Regions from separate parts of the Streptomyces kanamyceticus genome, predicted to be linked through region 3. Evidence: riboswitches for the same ligand, from Rfam matches in the RefSeq annotation. Region 3 holds a riboswitch; each other region holds the start of a gene.

Region 1 (5,337 bases), 1.3 Mb from region 3:
GTCGGCGGGCGCGCTGGCGGCCATGCCGCGCCCGTCGATGCGGTCGTAGCGCACGGTGGCGATGAACTCGCCGCCGACGGTCGCCGCGAGCCCCACCCGGTCCACCTGGTCGTGATGGGTGAACCGGTGCACGTCCTTGGCGGAGAGGCGGGGGTAGGGCGCGAAGAACCGGTAGTACTTCGACTCGTCGGAGACCTGTTCGTAGAAGCTGACCAGACGGTCCGCGTCCGCGGCCCTGATGGGCCTGATCCGGGCGGTGCCCCCGTCGCGCAGCACCACATCGGCTTCCCAGTGGGCGGGATAGTCGTGCCGATCCTGCTGATCCGACGGGCTCTGCATGGGGCCAGGGTACGGGTCGCGCGTCCGCTGGGGCCGGGGCAGGCTAGGACAGGTCGAAAGGCGGCCGGGAGCGGGACGTACGTCCGGCAGAGCACCCGTGACGGCATGAGACACTGGTCTAGACAAGTGTGAAACACCTGGAAGGGCAGCAACACATGGCTGAGCGCCGCGTCAACGTCGGCTGGGCCGAGGGCCTTCACGCCCGACCCGCCTCCATCTTCGTCCGCGCGGCCACGGCCGCCGGCGTCCCCGTGACGATCGCCAAGGCCGACGGCAACCCGGTCAACGCCGCCTCGATGCTCGCGGTGCTCGGCCTGGGCGCCCAGGGCGGCGAGGAGATCGTGCTCGCCTCCGACGCCGAGGGCGCGGACGCCGCCCTCGACCGCCTGGCGAAGCTCGTCGCCGAGGGCCTCGAGGAGCTCCCGGAGACGGTCTAGGACACGTTCCACGAAACACGTCGATGGGGTCACCCGGAATTCCGGGTGACCCCATCGACGTATTCCCCATCAATGCATGCGCGGGGAAACAAAAAGACAAAGAGGGAAAGGGGAAAGGGCCTCTTTTTGGGCCTCTCTTTGCGTACGTCTTGTATACGGCGCCCGTGTTAATTCGGGAGCGCCGCCGTGTTTACGGCAGGTTGCACTTCGCTCACACCGTCGCCCCGCACCGGTGGGCGCAATCGGTACGCGCCCTTCGCCCGCTCCACGTGCGCCGCGGTCAGCGCCCTGGCGCGCTCCGCGTCCCCGCGGGACACCGCGTCGACGATCGCCGCCCGCTCGGACCACGACTCCGGAGAGGCCGCCCGGGCCTCCACGACGTACATCCAGTCGACCTTGCGCCGCAGCTGGGTGAGCAGCACGCCGATGCCGGGGCCGCCGGACGCCTGGGCGAGCGTCTCGTGGAACCAGCCCACCAGCGAGCGCAGATCCTCCCCCTGCCCGCGCCGTGAGCGGTCCTGGCCGAGCCTGACCAGGCCGCGAAGGACCTTGAGGTGCGCCTCGGTGCGGTGCTGCGCCGCGCGCGCCGCCGCGAGCGGTTCCAGCAGCGCCCGGACCTCCAGGAGGTCGGCGGCCTCCCGCCCGGTGGGCTCGGCCACGCACGCGCCCGCGTGCCTGCGGGTCACCACGAAACCCTCCGCCTCCAGGGTGCGCAGCGCCTCGCGCACGGGAACGCGCGATACTCCGTAGCGTCGCGCGAGGAGTTCCTCGGTGAGCCGGCCGCCCCGTTCATGGACGCCGGAGACGATGTCGTCCCGGATGGCCGTGCAGACCGATTGCGCGGGAATGCGCATGACCCAACCTCCGCCTTAATCCCCGCGAAACGCGGTCGATTGACGCTCGCCCGTCGACTCTATTGCAGGGCGCGGTGATTTCCGACGGCGGGCCGAAATTCATGGATGCCTTTTGGCCAAGACGAAAGCCCCGGCTCCAGTGGAGCCGGGGCTTTCGGTGCGTCGCGGAGGGGGCGGGTCAGACGTTGACGCCGTGCCCGCGCAGGTACGCGATGGGGTCCATGTCCGAGCCGTAGTCGGCGCCGGTGCGGGCCTCGAAGTGGAGGTGGGGGCCACTGGAGTTGCCGGTGGAGCCCGAGAGGCCGATCTGCTGGCCCGGGGTGACCGTCTGGCCGACGGTGACGCCGAGGGACGACATGTGGCCGTACTGGGTGTACGTGCCGTCGTTCATCTTGATGACCACGTTGTTGCCGTAGGCGCCGCCCCAGCCGGCCTCGACGACGGTGCCGGAGCCGACCGCGTGGACCGAGGTGCCGGACGCGGCGTGGAAGTCGATGCCGGTGTGGCTGCCGGAGGACCACATGGCGCCACCGGTCTGGTAGCCCGTGGAGACGTACGAGCCGGAGATCGGGGCGACGAAGGTGTTCAGGCGCTTGCGCTCGGCCTCGCGGGCGGCGCGCTCCTTGGCCTCGCGCTCCTCCTTGGCCTTGGCCTTCGCCTTGGCCTCGGCCTTGCGCTTCTCCTCGGCGGCCTGCTTCTTGGCGGCCTCTTCGGCCTTCTTCGCGGCAGCGGCGTCGTCGGCGGCCTGCTTCTGCGCGGCGGCCTGGGCGTCGACGCTCTCGGCGAGCGAGTCGCCCACGGAGATGGCCTGGGTGAGGCCGGTGTGCTCGACGGCGGCGTCTTCGGCGGCGAGCGCCGGAGCGGCCAGGCCTCCGATGACACCGGTGGTGGTGAGCGCGGCGACGCCCGCTACGTTCGCGGTGGTACGCGTGAGGCGGCTCGGACGACGGTGCTTCCCGGTGGCACGGGTGAACGCCATGAAGCGGCTGATCCTTTCCTTCCTTCTCGCCTACCGGGTTAGCTGACGGGTTCGGAGCAGGAAGGTCTCCTACGAGTTCCTCGCCTCGCGGCAAGGTTCCCGATTCACCCCAGGGGACGTGTGGGTCCCCGGCTCCCCTGGCTCGCGCCGTACGGGGACTCGGCGATGACTGTCCGGTGCCGCGGATGCGACGTACTGCGTGACGGACAGCCGGATTGAAGCTAAACGGACCGTCTTTCAATCGACAAACAGAACTAGCTTTTTGTAGCGCACGCCACAGGGCAGACAGGCAACCTCCATATGAATTCGGACATATGGGGACCCCAGCGGCCACTTCGGCCACCGGGGTCCCGATATGTCCTGACTGCCCCTCAGCTCGTGACGACGGTCACTTCGCCGATCCCGAGCGCCCTGACGGGCTCCTCGATCTCCTCGGCGTCGCCGACGAGGATCGTCACCAGGCGGTCCTCCGGGAAGGCGTTCACGACGGCCGCGGTGGCCTCCACGGTGCCGGTGGCGGCGAGCTGCCGGTACAGCTGCGCCTGGAAGTCGTCCGGCAGGTGCTGCTCGACCTGGTCGGCGAGCGTGGCCGCCACGGAGGACGCCATCTCGTACTTGAGCGGGGCCACGCCCACCAGGTTCTGCACGGCCACGTCACGCTCGGCGTCCGTGAGGCCCTCGGCGGCCAGCGTGCGCAGCACCTTCCAGAGGTCGTCGAGCGCGGGTCCGGTGGACGCCGTGTCGACCGAGCCGCTGATGGCGAGCATCGCCGCACCCGAGCCGTCCGGCGCGGAACGCAGCACCTGGCCGAACGCCCGTACGCCGTAGGTGTATCCCTTCTCCTCGCGCAGGACGCGGTCCAGGCGCGAGGTGAGGGTGCCGCCCAGGCAGTACGTACCGAGCACCTGGGCGGGCCAGACGCGGTCGTGCCGGTCGGCGCCGATGCGGCCGATCAGGAGCTGCGTCTGCACCGCGCCGGGGCGGTGCACGATCACGACGCGGCCGGTGTCGTCGGCGGTCACCGGGGGCACCGGACGCGGCTGGGCCGTGTCGCCGGTCCAGGCGCCGACGGTGTCGGCGAGGACGGCGTCCAGATCCGTCCCCGTGAGGTCGCCGACGATGACGAAGGTGGCCGTCGCGGGCCGGACGTGCTTCTCGTAGAAGGCGCGCACGGCCGCCGAGTCGATGGCCGCGACCGTCTCCTCGGTGCCCTGGCGCGGCCGCGACATGCGCGAGGTCGCGGGGAAGAGCTGCCGGGAGAGCTCCTTGGCGGCGCGGCGGGCCGGGTTGGCCGCCTCGTGCGGGATCTCGTCCAGGCGGTTGGCCACCAGGCGCTCGATCTCGCTGTCCGCGAAGGCCGGGGCGCGCAACGCGTCGGCGAGCAGGCCGAGCGCCTTCGGGAGCCGGGAGACCGGGACTTCGAGCGACACGCGTACGCCCGGGTGGTCGGCGTGCGCGTCGAGCGTGGCGCCACAGCGGTCGAGCTCGGCGGCGAACTCCTCGGCGGAGTGCTTGTCGGTGCCCTCGTTGAAGGCCCTCGCCATGATCGTGGCGACGCCGTCGAGGCCCGCGGGCTCGGCCTCGAGAGGCGCTTCGAGGTGGATCTCGACGGCGACCACCTGCTGGCCGGGGCGGTGGCAGCGCAGCACCGTGAGGCCGTTGGTGAGGGTGCCGCGCTCGGGCGCGGGGAAGGCCCAGGGCTTGGCGGTGCCCGCCTGGGGTTGCGCGTGGAACTGCATCGTCGCGGCCTCGGTCACTTCGCCGCCTCCTCGTCGTCTGCGTCGGCGTCGGCGCCGTCTTCGGGGGTCACCGGCTCGTACACGAGCACCGCGCGGTTGTCGGGGCGCAGGCGGGCCTTGGCGATCTCCTGGACCTCCTCGGCGGTCACCTCGAGAACGCGCCCGACGGCGGTCAGGGCGAGCTGCGGGTCACCGAACAGGACGGCGTACCTGCACAGTTCGTCGGCGCGGCCCGCGACCGTGCCGAGCCGGTCGAGCCACTCGCGCTCCAACTGCGCCTGAGCGCGCTCCATCTCCTCCGGAGTGGGGCCCTCCGCGGCGAAGCGGGCGAGCTCGTCGTCGACGGCGGCCTCGATCACCGGCACCTCGACGTCTCCGGAGGTCTTCACGTCCAGCCAGCCGAGCGAGGGCGCCCCGGCGAGCCGCAGCAGGCCGAATCCCGCCGCGACCGCCGTACGGTCACGGCGCACCAGGCGGTTGTAGAGCCGCGACGACTCGCCGCTGCCGAGGACGGTGAGCGCCAGGTCCGCCGCGTCGCACGCGCGCGTGCCGTCCTCCGGCAGCCGGTAGGCGGCCATCAGGGCGCGGGCCGGGACCTCCTCTTCGACGACCTCGCGCAGCTGCTCGCCGATGCGCTCGGGCAGGGAGCCGTCGCGCGGCGGCTGCTTGCCGTCGTGCGAGGGGATCGACCCGAAGTACTTCTCGACCCAGGCGAGCGTCTGCTCCGGGTCGATGTCGCCGACTACGGAGAGGACGGCGTTGTTGGGCGCGTAGTACGTACGGAAGAAGTCGCGGGCGTCTTCCAGGGTGGCCGCGTCCAGGTCGGCCATGGAGCCGATCGGCGTGTGGTGGTACGGATGGCCCTCCGGGTACGAGAGAGCGGTCAGCTTCTCGAACGCCGTGCCGTACGGAACGTTGTCGTAGCGCTGTCGGCGCTCGTTCTTGACGACGTCGCGCTGGTTTTCCATGGACTCTTCGTCGAGCGCGGA
Region 2 (5,337 bases), 1.3 Mb from region 3:
AACCTCTCCCAGCAGGGCATGTTCCTGGTCGGCGGGGCGCTCGCCGACCGGCTCGGTTACAAGCCGATGATCGTCGCGGGGTGCGCGCTGCGGACCGTCGGCTTCGGGGCGCTCGCCTTCGCCGACACCCTGCCGGTGCTGATCGCCGCGTCGGTGGCGACCGGGCTCGCGGGGGCGCTCTTCAATCCGGCGGTACGGGCGTACGTCGCCGCGGAGGCGGGGCCGCCCGAGCGCCGTGTGGAGGCGTTCGCGCTGTTCAACGTCTTCTACCAGACGGGCATCCTGCTCGGGCCGCTCGTCGGACTCGCCCTGACCGGGTTCGACTTCCGGCTGACCTGCGCGGTGGCCGCCGTGCTGTTCGCGGGGCTCTCGGTGGTCCAGGTGCTCAGACTGCCCGCGCGACGGCGGGCCGAGGACGCGGCGAAGAGCGGCGAGGGCGGCCAGTGGCGCGTGGTCCTCGGCAACCGGACCTTCTGGCTCTTCTCGCTGGCCATGACCGGGTCGTACGTCCTGTCCTTCCAGGTCTATCTCGCGCTGCCGCTGTCCGTGGAGCGGCTGCTCGGCGAGGGCACCGCGGGCACCGTCGCGACCAGTTCGCTCTTCGTGGTGTCCGGGCTCGTCGCGCTGCTCGGGCAGCTGCGGATCACCGACTGGTGCCGGCGCACCTGGACGCGCGAGCAGTGCCTGGTCGCCGGGCTCGGCCTGATGGGCGCCGCGTTCCTGCCACCCGCGCTCGGCGGCTCCCGGTACGTCGGGGTCGCGGGCCTGCTGCTGTGCGCGGCGGCGCTCGCCGCGGCGACCGCCGTGCTCTACCCCTTCGAGATGGACACCGTCGTCTCGCTCGCGGGGGACCGCTGGGTGGCCACGCACTACGGCCTCTACAACACCGTCTGCGGCATCGGCATCACCGCGGGCAACCTCGGCATGGGCGCCCTGCTCGACGCCACCCGTGACCTGCCCGCACTGCCCTGGCTGGTCCTGGCCGCCCTTGGCGCGTGCTGCGCGGTGGCGCTGCGCGGCCTCGCCCGGACGGGGCGGCTCGCGCCGGTCCCCGCGGTGACCGGCGCCTAGCGCGGGCGTAACCCGGTCGGCCCACACCAGGTCGCACCCTCACCGCGCTGCGGGAAGCCTGAGTGCAGCGCGGTGAGGTGCTGGGCGCACAGTCGGCGGGAGAGCGAGCGGTGGGGCAGCGAGGAGGACGCGACGGTGGCCGTGGGGGGAGACGCGCCGACCGGATCGACGACAGCGGCGCCACCGCGCACGAGGGGACCTTCGTGCGGGCGCTGCCCGTCCTGCTGCTGGTCGTCGGAGTGGCGTACGACGCGCTGACACCGCCCGAATTCACCGCGGCGCCCCTGTTCACCGCGGCCCCGCTGATCGCCGCGCCCTTCTACTCGCTGCTCAACACCGTCCTGACCGGCGCGGCGGCGTCGGTCGCCGTCCTGCTCCTGCACTACGGAAACTCGTCCGACAGCACGGTCGAGACGGTCACCGAGCTGATCACCGTGATGACGGTCGCGGGGCTCGCGATCGTCATCAACCGCGTGGTGCGCCGCGGCAACGCCAGGCTCGCCACCGCGCGCTCCATCTCGGAGGCCACCCAGCGCGCCGTCCTGCCCGAACCGGATCCGCGCATCGGCGGCCTGGACATCGCGGCACGGTACGAGGCCGCGCAGGCCGACGCGTTCATCGGCGGGGACCTCTACGCGGTGCAGGACACCCCGCACGGCGTACGGCTCATCGTCGGCGACGTACGGGGCAAGGGCATGGGCGCGGTCGCCGCCGTCGCCGTGGTCATCGGCGCCTTCCGGGAGGCCGCCGAGCAGGAGGCCACGCTGGAGGCGGTGGCGCAGCGCCTGGAGCGCGCCCTCGCGCGGGAGGGCACCCGGCGCGAAGGGCTCGACGCGTTCGAGGGGTTCACCACCGCGGTCCTCGGCGAGATCCGGCACGGCGAAGGCGTCGTACGCCTCATCAACCGCGGCCACCCGGCGCCGCTGCTGCTGCGCGGGGACGGTCGCCTCTGCGTGCTCTCGGCGAGCGAGCCCGCGCTGCCGCTCGGCATGGGCGATCTGGGTACCTGGCCGGACCGGGCGGACGAGTCGGAGTTCCCGCCCGGCGCGACGCTGCTCTTCTACACGGACGGCCTCTCCGAGGCGCGTGACGTGGCGGGCGTCTTCTACGATCCCGCGGACCGGCTCGGCGGCCGGATCTTCCCGGGCCAGGACGGTCCGCACGTGCTGCTGGCCACGCTCGTGCAGGAGGTGCGGCGGCATACCGGGGGCGGGGCGACGGACGACATGGCGCTGCTCGCGGTGCGGCGGCCCGGCGTACGGCAGGGGGAGGTCACCGACGGTGAGTGAAGCGCACCCCTCCGCATAACAACTGACGTACTGTCAAGTGAATGTGAAGTTCCGGTGTGGGCGGATCCGGGGTCAACTCGCCCCGTTCCTCACCCCCGTGTCCCGTTAAGTACGGGCCAAGAGCGTTAACGATCAGTCGGAACGGCTTGGAATCCGCCCCCGCTGTCTATTAACGTTCGATAACGCAGCGCGGTCGTCCCAGCCGTCACTAGAGGCGGCTCCGTGCGCACGCGCCTAATCCCGCAAGGGAGCCGGGGAACCACCAACTTGGGGTGAATCGGGCCTCTGTGCATCCGTGCCAGATGTCCGTAGGAGACCTTCCTGCTCCGAACCCGTCAGCTAACCCGGTAGGCGAGAAGGAAGGAAAGGAGTGCGCCCCCGTGGCGTCCAACCGCCCTGCCCCCCAAGCCCCGTATGTGCCGAATGACGACGACTTCGGTGGATACGACCAGGATTCCTGGGAGGAGTGGAACCCCACCGAGGAGTCCATTCGTCCCGTCCGCGGCAGGCACCGTGTGCACAAGAAGGGCGGCGGGCTCGCCCGCAGCTCCACCGTTCTCGGCGTCGGTGTCATAGCCGCGGTCGGCGCGGGCGGCATCGCCACCGCGCAGGGCGGCAAGCCGCCGGTCGCGATATCCATGCCCGACCTGCCGGGCGTCGGAGCCGTCGCCGACTCGCTTCCCGATGCCAAGTCCCTGCCGGGCGTGGGCTCCTTGATGTCCGACGACTCGTCGGACTCCTCGGACGCGAGCGCCCGCACCGCCGCCGCGCCGCTCACCGCCGCCGGTGTCAGCACCACCGACGCCGAGCAGGGCACCACCGACGCGGGCGAGGCACTGCGCTCCCGCATCATGAAGCAGGCCGAGAACCAGCAGCACCAGGCGGACGACGCGGTGCGCGCCGAGGCCGAGCAGGCCGCCGCCAAGAAGGCCGCCGAAGAGGCCGCCGCCCAGCAGAAGGCGGCCGAGAAGGACGTGGCGGCCAAGGCCGCCGCCAAGAAGAAGAAGGAAGAGGCGGCCCGCAAGGCCAAGGCGGAGGCCGAGCGCCTGGCGAAGCTCGCCAAGAGCTACGTGATCCCCACCTCCTCGTACACGCTGACCTCGCACTTCGGCGACTCCGGCTCCATGTGGTCCTCCGGGCACCACACCGGCCTCGACTTCGCGGCGCCGACCGGCACGCCGCTCAAGGCCGTGCACACCGGCACCGTCAAGGAGGCGGGCTGGGCGGGCGCGTACGGCTACCGCACCGTCCTCGAACTCGAGGACGGCACGGAGATCTGGTACTGCCACCAGTCCTCGCTCAACGTCAGCGCGGGCCAGAAGGTCTCCACCGGCGACGTCATCGGCCGCGTCGGCGCGACCGGCAACGTGACGGGGCCGCACCTCCACATGGAGGTCCACACGGCCGACGGCACGGGGATCGACCCGCTGGGCTGGCTGCAGGGCAAGGGCCTGAACCCCTGACGTACGGCTGGAACTTCTGACGTACCGCTGGAACTTCTGACGTACCGCTGGAACCCCTGACGCGCCACCAGAACTCCGGTGGTCCTGGCGACAACCCCCCGACGCCAGGGCCGCCGGTTTGGTGGGCCCTACACGGAATTCCGTTTCCGGTGGGCGCGTTGAGCAGCACATGACTTCTCTTCGCACACTCGGCGCCTCCGACCTAGAGGTCTTCCCGCTCTCCCTGGGCGGCAACGTCTTCGGCTGGACCGCCGACCGGACCGCGTCCTTCGCGGTCATGGACGCCTACGCCGCGGCGGGCGGCAACTTCATCGACACCGCCGACGCGTACACGGCCTGGATCGACGGCAACGAGGGCGGCGAGTCCGAGACCCTCATCGGCGAGTGGCTCGCCGAGCGCGGCAACCGCGCCGACATCGTCGTGGCCACCAAGGTCGGCGCCCACCCCGAGTACAAGGGCCTGTCCGCCGACACCATCAAGAGGGCCGCCGACGCGTCCCTGCGACGCCTCGGCACCGACTACATCGACCTCTACTACACGCACTTCGACGACACGTCCGTGCCCGTGGAGGAGATCATCGGAGCCCTCGACGAGCTGGTGCGGGCGGGCAAGGTGCGGGCGATCGCCGCCTCGAACATCAGCCCGGAGCGGCTCCAGGAGTCCCTCGACCTCTCCGACCGCGAGGGCCTCGCGCGCTACGTCGCGCTGCAGCCGCACTACAACCTCGTCTCCCGCGACACCTACGAAGGCCGCCTCCAGGAGGTCGCCTCGCGCTCCGGCCTCGCCGCCGTCCCCTACTTCGCGCTCGCCGCGGGCTTCCTCACCGGCAAGTACCGCCCGGGCGTCAAGGTCGAGAGCGCCCGCAGCGGACGCGCCGAGCAGTACGTCGGCACCGAGCGCGGCGACCGCGTCCTGACCGCGCTCGACGAGATCGCCCGGACGCACGGCGTCCAGGTCCCCTCGGTGGCGCTCGCCTGGCTCGCGGCCCAGCCCACCGTGGCCGCACCGATCGCCTCCGCGCGCACGCTCGAACAGCTGCCCGCGCTGCTCGCGGTGGCGGACCTGGAACTGACGGCGGCCGAGCTCGCGACGCTGACGGCGGCTTCCGCCTGACGCGGCAGGTGCGTCAGGAGCGGTAGGGGTTGTACGCGGGGTAGCCGTACGCCGGGTAGGGCCCCGGCTGCCCGTACGGGGCGTGGCTGTAGGGGGCGTACGGCATCGGCATCACCGGCAGCATGACGGGCGCTGGTGGTGCCGTGGCCCGCGCGGCGTACGCCAGTGAGGGCCTGGCCAGCTCGCGCCGCTCCCAGAGCTGTTCGAGCAGCTCCCGCTCCCGTACGACGAAGTCGGCCCCGGCCCGGCCGCTCCTGCCCCGGTGCCGCAGGCGCGCGAGCGACGTCGCGTACGCCTCGTACTCCACGACCGTGCGCCCCGCGGCCTTGCCCCAGGTGTACGAGGCGTAGTCGCGGGCCAGGCCGCGGGCGCGCATCGAGCCGAGGGCGAACGGTTCGGG
Region 3 (5,337 bases):
GAAGGCGGGCGAGGCCATCGCCTTCTCCGGCAACTCGGGCAACTCCACAGGACCGCACCTGCACTTCGAGGTGCGTCCCGGCGGCGGCTCCGCGATCGACCCGCTGCCGTGGCTGCGCAGCCACGGCCTCGACCCGACGTAGGCAGCGAGCGCCGTCGTCCCGCGGGGTCAACCGACCCCACGGGACCACAGTCCGTAGATCCCCGAAGGCCCCTAGGGACCCCTAGGGGTCCCTAGAGCTTCTCCACCGGCGCGTACCTCAGCAGCAGCCGCTTCGGCTTGGGCTCTCCGAAGTCCACCGTCGCCTCGGCGTTCGCACCCGATCCCTTGACGCCGACCACGGTCCCGAGGCCGAACTGGTCGTGCGTGACCCGGTCGCCGATCGCGAGCGAGACCACCGGCTTCTCCGTGGCACGGCGCGTGGCGAATCCCTGCGCGCCCCCGGAGCGCGACCGCGCCGAGGACAGCGACGAGGCGATGCCACCGGCCGGACCTGACGAGCCAGACGACGCCGGGGCGCCGATGGAGCCCGTCCGCTTCCAGTCCAGGTGGGCGTCCGGGATCTCCTCCAGGAAGCGCGACGGCGGGTTGTACGAGGGCTGGCCCCAGGCGCTGCGCATCGAGGACCGCGTCAGATAGAGCCGCTCACGCGCGCGCGTAATGCCCACGTACGCAAGACGCCGCTCCTCCTCCAGCTCCTTGACCTGCCCCAGCGAGCGCATGTGCGGGAAGACGCCGTCCTCCATGCCGGTCAGGAACACCACGGGGAATTCGAGGCCCTTGGCGGTGTGCAGTGTCATCAAGGTGATGACTCCGGAGCCGTCGTCCTCCTCGTCCGGGATCTGGTCGGAGTCGGCGACGAGGGCGACGCGCTCCAGGAAGTCGGAGAGCGAACCGGCGGTCGCGGCACCAGCCGCGTCCTCCTCGCCCGCTGCTCCCTCTGCGTCCGCCGTGCCCTCGGCGCCCTCTGCGGCGTCAGCGGACTCAGCGGCCTGACCGCTCTCCTGCTCGAACTCCAGCGCCACAGCGGCGAGTTCCTGAAGGTTCTCGATGCGCGTCTCGTCCTGCGGGTCGGTGGACGCCTGCAACTCGGCGAGATAGCCGGTCCGTTCGAGCACGGCCTCCAGGACGACCGCAGGGCCCGCGCCGGACTCGACGATGGTCCGCAGCTCCTCCATCAGCGTGTTGAAACGCCTGACGGCGTTGGTCGACCGGGCCGCCATTCCGTACGCCTCGTCGACGCGGCGCAGCGCCTGCGGGAAGGAGATCTTCTCGCGCTGCGACAGCGCGTCGATCATCGCTTCCGCGCGGTCGCCGATGCCTCGCTTGGGAACGTTGAGGATGCGCCGCAGCGGCACCGCGTCCTCGGGGTTGGCGAGCACGCGCAGGTACGCGAGGACGTCCCTGACCTCCTTGCGCTCGTAGAAGCGCACGCCGCCGACGACCTTGTAGGGCAGGCCGACGCGGATGAAGATCTCTTCGAAGACACGGGACTGAGCGTTGGTGCGGTAGAAGATCGCGACGTCGCCGGCCTTCGCGTCGCCCGCGTCGGTGAGGCGGTCGATCTCGTCGGCGACGAACTGCGCCTCGTCGTGCTCGGTGTCGGCGACGTACCCCGTGATGCGCGCGCCCGCGCCCTGGTTGGTCCACAGGTTCTTCGGGCGGCGGCTCTCGTTCCGCTCGATGACCGCGTTCGCGGCGGTCAGGATCGTCTGCGTGGAGCGGTAGTTCTGCTCCAGGAGGATCGTCGTCGCGTCCGTGTAGTCCTCCTCGAACTGGAGGATGTTACGGATGGTGGCGCCGCGGAAGGCGTAGATGGACTGGTCCGCGTCACCCACCACGCAGAGCTCGCCGGGGTCGTCACCCTCGCCTCCGGAGGGACCGACCAGCTCGCGCACCAGGGCGTACTGCGCGTGGTTGGTGTCCTGGTACTCGTCGACCATGACGTGCCGGAAGCGGCGCCTGTAGTGCTCGGCGACGTCGGGGAAAGCGCGCAGGAGGTGGACCGTCGTCATGATCAGGTCGTCGAAGTCCAGTGCGTTCGCCTCGCGGAGGCGGGACTGGTACATCGCGTAGGCCTGGGCGAGGGTCTTCTCGAAGCCGTCGGCGGCCTGGGCTGCGAAGTCCTCCTCGTCGATCAGCTCGTTCTTCAGGTTCGAGACCTTGGCGCTGAAGGACTTCGGCGGGAACTTCTTCGGGTCGACGTCCAGGTCGCGACAGACCAGGGCCATCAGACGCTTGGAGTCCGCGGCGTCGTAGATCGAGAAGGAGGACGTGAAGCCCAGCTTCTTGTACTCGCGGCGCAGGATGCGGACGCAGGCGCTGTGGAACGTCGACACCCACATCGCGTTCGCCCGCGGTCCGACGAGCTGCTCGACGCGCTCCTTCATCTCGCCCGCGGCCTTGTTCGTGAAGGTGATCGCGAGGATCTGGCCGGGGTGCGCACCGCGCTCGGCGAGGAGGTACGCGATGCGGTGGGTCAGCACGCGGGTCTTGCCGGAACCGGCACCGGCGACGATGAGCAGCGGGGAGCCCGCGTGCACGACCGCCGCGCGCTGGTTCTCGTTGAGGCCGTCGAGAAGCGCCGCCGGGTCGATGACCGGGCGCGGGGCACCACCGCGGTAGTGCGCGTCCCGGGTCATGGGCGCGTCGAACTTCCCGTCGAACAGATCGTCCGGAATGGGCTCCGGAGTGGTGTCCTCGGGCGGCGGCGGGGGCTCTTCGTCCGCGGCCCGAGAGGGCTGCAGGTCCGCCAGGAAGCTGTCATCAAAGAGGCTGCTCATCGCCTCCCGAGTCTAGGCGGCCCCACTGACAACCCGCCCCGGGTTCCGGCCACCTCCCGCCGATGACGGTCCGCCCCGGGGCGATCACGCTCCGCTCCCGCGCGTCATGCCCACATCAGGAGCTTCGAAAAGTCACGAAAATGTATCGGGCATATCGAACATCAACCTTCACACGGGCCACACGAGTTGGCTAGCGTGCTGCGCGGGCCGCACGTCCCCCCACCGGCGAACCCCGCCGGGAACGGGTGGCCTACGCCGAGTCCGACATGCTCGGAGCCGGGGACCCACCAAGACCTTGGGGTGAATCGGTCCCGTACGGAGTACGAGGCAAGTACGAAGTACGGGGCTGTAGGGCAACCTTCCGGACCACCCGCCCGAACCCGACAGCTAACCCGGTAGGCGGTCTACGGAAGGAGTCGCCTCTCTTGGCGTCGCACCGCAAGCCGCGGACCCGGACAGCCGGAAAACGCACGGCCCCCGCCATCGGCATCACCACGGCCGCCCTCACCTCCGTGGCGCTCCTGTCACAGAGCGCGCAGGCGGCCCCCTCCGCGCCGACGAAGCCCAGCCTCGAAGAAGTGCAGAAGAAGGTCGACGACCTCTACCACCAGGCGGGCGTGGCCACCCAGAAGTACAACTCGTCCAAGGAGAAGACCGACAAGCAGCGCAAGAAGGTCGACCACCTCCTGGACGACGTGGCCAAGCGCACCGAGAAGCTGAACGCGGCCCGCCAGGAGCTCGGCTCCTTCGCCGCCGCGCAGTACCGCACCGGTGCCATCTCGCAGACGGCGACGATGATGCTCGCCAACGACCCGCAGGGCTACTTCGACCAGAACCACCTGTCGAACCGGCTCACCGAGCGCCAGAAGAAGGCGGTCGACGACTACCAGACCGAGCAGGCCTCGGCGACGAAGCAGCGCACGAAGGCGGCGAAGAGCCTCAAGACGCTGACCGACTCGCGCGACGACCTCAGGACGAGCAAGCGGACCGTCCAGAAGAAGCTGGGCGAGGCCCGCACGCTCCTGTCTGAGCTGACCGCCGAGGAGAAGGCCAGGCTCGCGGCGATCGAGCGCAAGAAGGAGCAGGCGGCCAAGCGCAAGGCCGACGAGCTGGCCCGCAAGCAGGTCGCGGAGGCGGAGCGCAAGCGCAAGGCGGAAGAGGCGGCGCAGAAGGAGAAGAACGAGGGCCAGGGCGAGGGCGAGGGCTCTGGTTCCGGCTCGGGCTCGGGCACCGGATCGGGCTCAGGTTCCGGCTCCGGCTCCGGCTCCGGGAGTACGGACGGCAGCTACGCCACCAAGGCCGCGAAGGTGATCGACTTCGCCGAGGCCCAGATCGGCAAGCCGTACGTCTGGGGCGCCACGGGCCCCGACTCCTACGACTGCTCCGGACTCACCCAGGACGCGTGGAAGGCCGCCGGGATCTCCCTGCCGCGCACCACGTGGGACCAGGTGAAGGTCGGCACGACGGTGAAGACGGCCGACGCCAAACCCGGTGACCTGGTCTTCTTCTACGACGACATCAGCCACGTCGGGATCTACATCGGCAACGGCAAGATGATCCACGCCCCGAAGCCGGGCGCGAACGTCCGCGTCGAGTCGATCTACTACATGCCGATCCACAGCGTGGTGCGCCCCGCGTGACGGCCTGACTACGCGCGCGTGGCCCGCATCCTCCAGGGGATGCGGGCCACGCGCGCGTAGAGAGCGGAAAACTCAGGTCCAGAGCACCGCGATGAAGATGTTCGCCACGGTCAGCAGACCCACCGCCCCGAACATCCCCTTGTCGACCTTCTCCTCGTCCCGCTTCACATAGACCAGCGCGAGGATCACGATCAGCACGGCCATCTTGATGCCGATCTTGAGGTTGTTGACCGGGTTGTCGTCCGCCTGGTTCAGGCCGACCAGGACGACACCGGTGACGAGCATGGTCAGCGCGCCGTGCAGCATCGCGGGGCTGAAGCGGGCGGTGCCCTGGCCCATCTGCTTCATCTGGGTCAGGAAGCCGCCCAGGAGCGAGGCGATGCCGATGATGTGCAGGCCGACGAAGAGATGGATGAGTACGTCCATGAGCCGGAGCCTAACCGGGGCCTGTTCCACCCCACACGGCCGGTCCCTTATCACCGTCACGCAGGCTGTCAGGGAACAAACGTCGCATCGGTCACAGAGCCACGCGAAGTGGATGTTAAAGAGTGATTTGCACGGTCACATTCAGTCACCGCGTCGCTCACATTTCTCAGTTACGTGCAATCCCTCACCAGGCCGTGACGGTCAGGTTTAGCGTCCTGGACCAGGTGACCGACTCCCCACCGCCGCCCGGACCCGGGGCGGCAGTCGGCCACCACCGCCGAGGAACCGGCGGCGGTCCGCTCCCCCTGTGCGGGCCGCCGCCGGACACGTAAGGAGCCTCTCTCCGTGTCAGCGCACCGCAAGCCCAAGCAGCGCTCGCTCAGCGGCAACACCGCCCGCACGGCCGTCACCATCGCCCTCGCGGGAGCCGCGTCGGCGACCGCGTTCGACGGCGTGGGCAACGCGGAACCCCGCCTCAGCCCCGCCGA

What was found. Region 3 has a riboswitch for cyclic di-AMP ahead of CP970_RS16710 (C40 family peptidase). Riboswitches for the same ligand answer to the same signal wherever they lie in the genome.
Region 1: another riboswitch for cyclic di-AMP. It lies ahead of CP970_RS10935 (M23 family metallopeptidase); the one in region 3 lies ahead of CP970_RS16710 (C40 family peptidase).
Region 2: another riboswitch for cyclic di-AMP. It lies ahead of CP970_RS22800 (M23 family metallopeptidase); the one in region 3 lies ahead of CP970_RS16710 (C40 family peptidase).

What each region holds. Positions count from the first base shown of each region.
Region 1 covers NZ_CP023699.1:2,759,354-2,764,690, forward strand. The annotation lists gene CP970_RS10915 (bifunctional acetate--CoA ligase family protein/GNAT family N-acetyltransferase) at 1-339, opposite strand, end outside; gene CP970_RS10925 (HPr family phosphocarrier protein) at 495-776, shown strand; gene CP970_RS10930 (GntR family transcriptional regulator) at 944-1,630, opposite strand; gene CP970_RS10935 (M23 family metallopeptidase) at 1,809-2,609, opposite strand; cyclic di-AMP (ydaO/yuaA leader) riboswitch at 2,623-2,784, opposite strand; gene CP970_RS10940 (M16 family metallopeptidase) at 2,981-4,366, opposite strand; gene CP970_RS10945 (M16 family metallopeptidase) at 4,363-5,337, opposite strand, start outside.
Region 2 covers NZ_CP023699.1:5,333,607-5,338,943, forward strand. The annotation lists gene CP970_RS22790 (MFS transporter) at 1-1,071, shown strand, start outside; gene CP970_RS22795 (PP2C family protein-serine/threonine phosphatase) at 1,182-2,360, shown strand; cyclic di-AMP (ydaO/yuaA leader) riboswitch at 2,582-2,729, shown strand; gene CP970_RS22800 (M23 family metallopeptidase) at 2,741-3,823, shown strand; gene CP970_RS22805 (aldo/keto reductase) at 3,993-4,937, shown strand; gene CP970_RS22810 (PrsW family intramembrane metalloprotease) at 4,951-5,337, opposite strand, start outside.
Region 3 covers NZ_CP023699.1:4,067,179-4,072,515, forward strand. The annotation lists gene CP970_RS16700 (M23 family metallopeptidase) at 1-142, shown strand, start outside; gene pcrA (DNA helicase PcrA) at 234-2,783, opposite strand; cyclic di-AMP (ydaO/yuaA leader) riboswitch at 3,027-3,200, shown strand; gene CP970_RS16710 (C40 family peptidase) at 3,209-4,423, shown strand; gene CP970_RS16715 (hypothetical protein) at 4,496-4,849, opposite strand; gene CP970_RS16720 (C40 family peptidase) at 5,195-5,337, shown strand, end outside.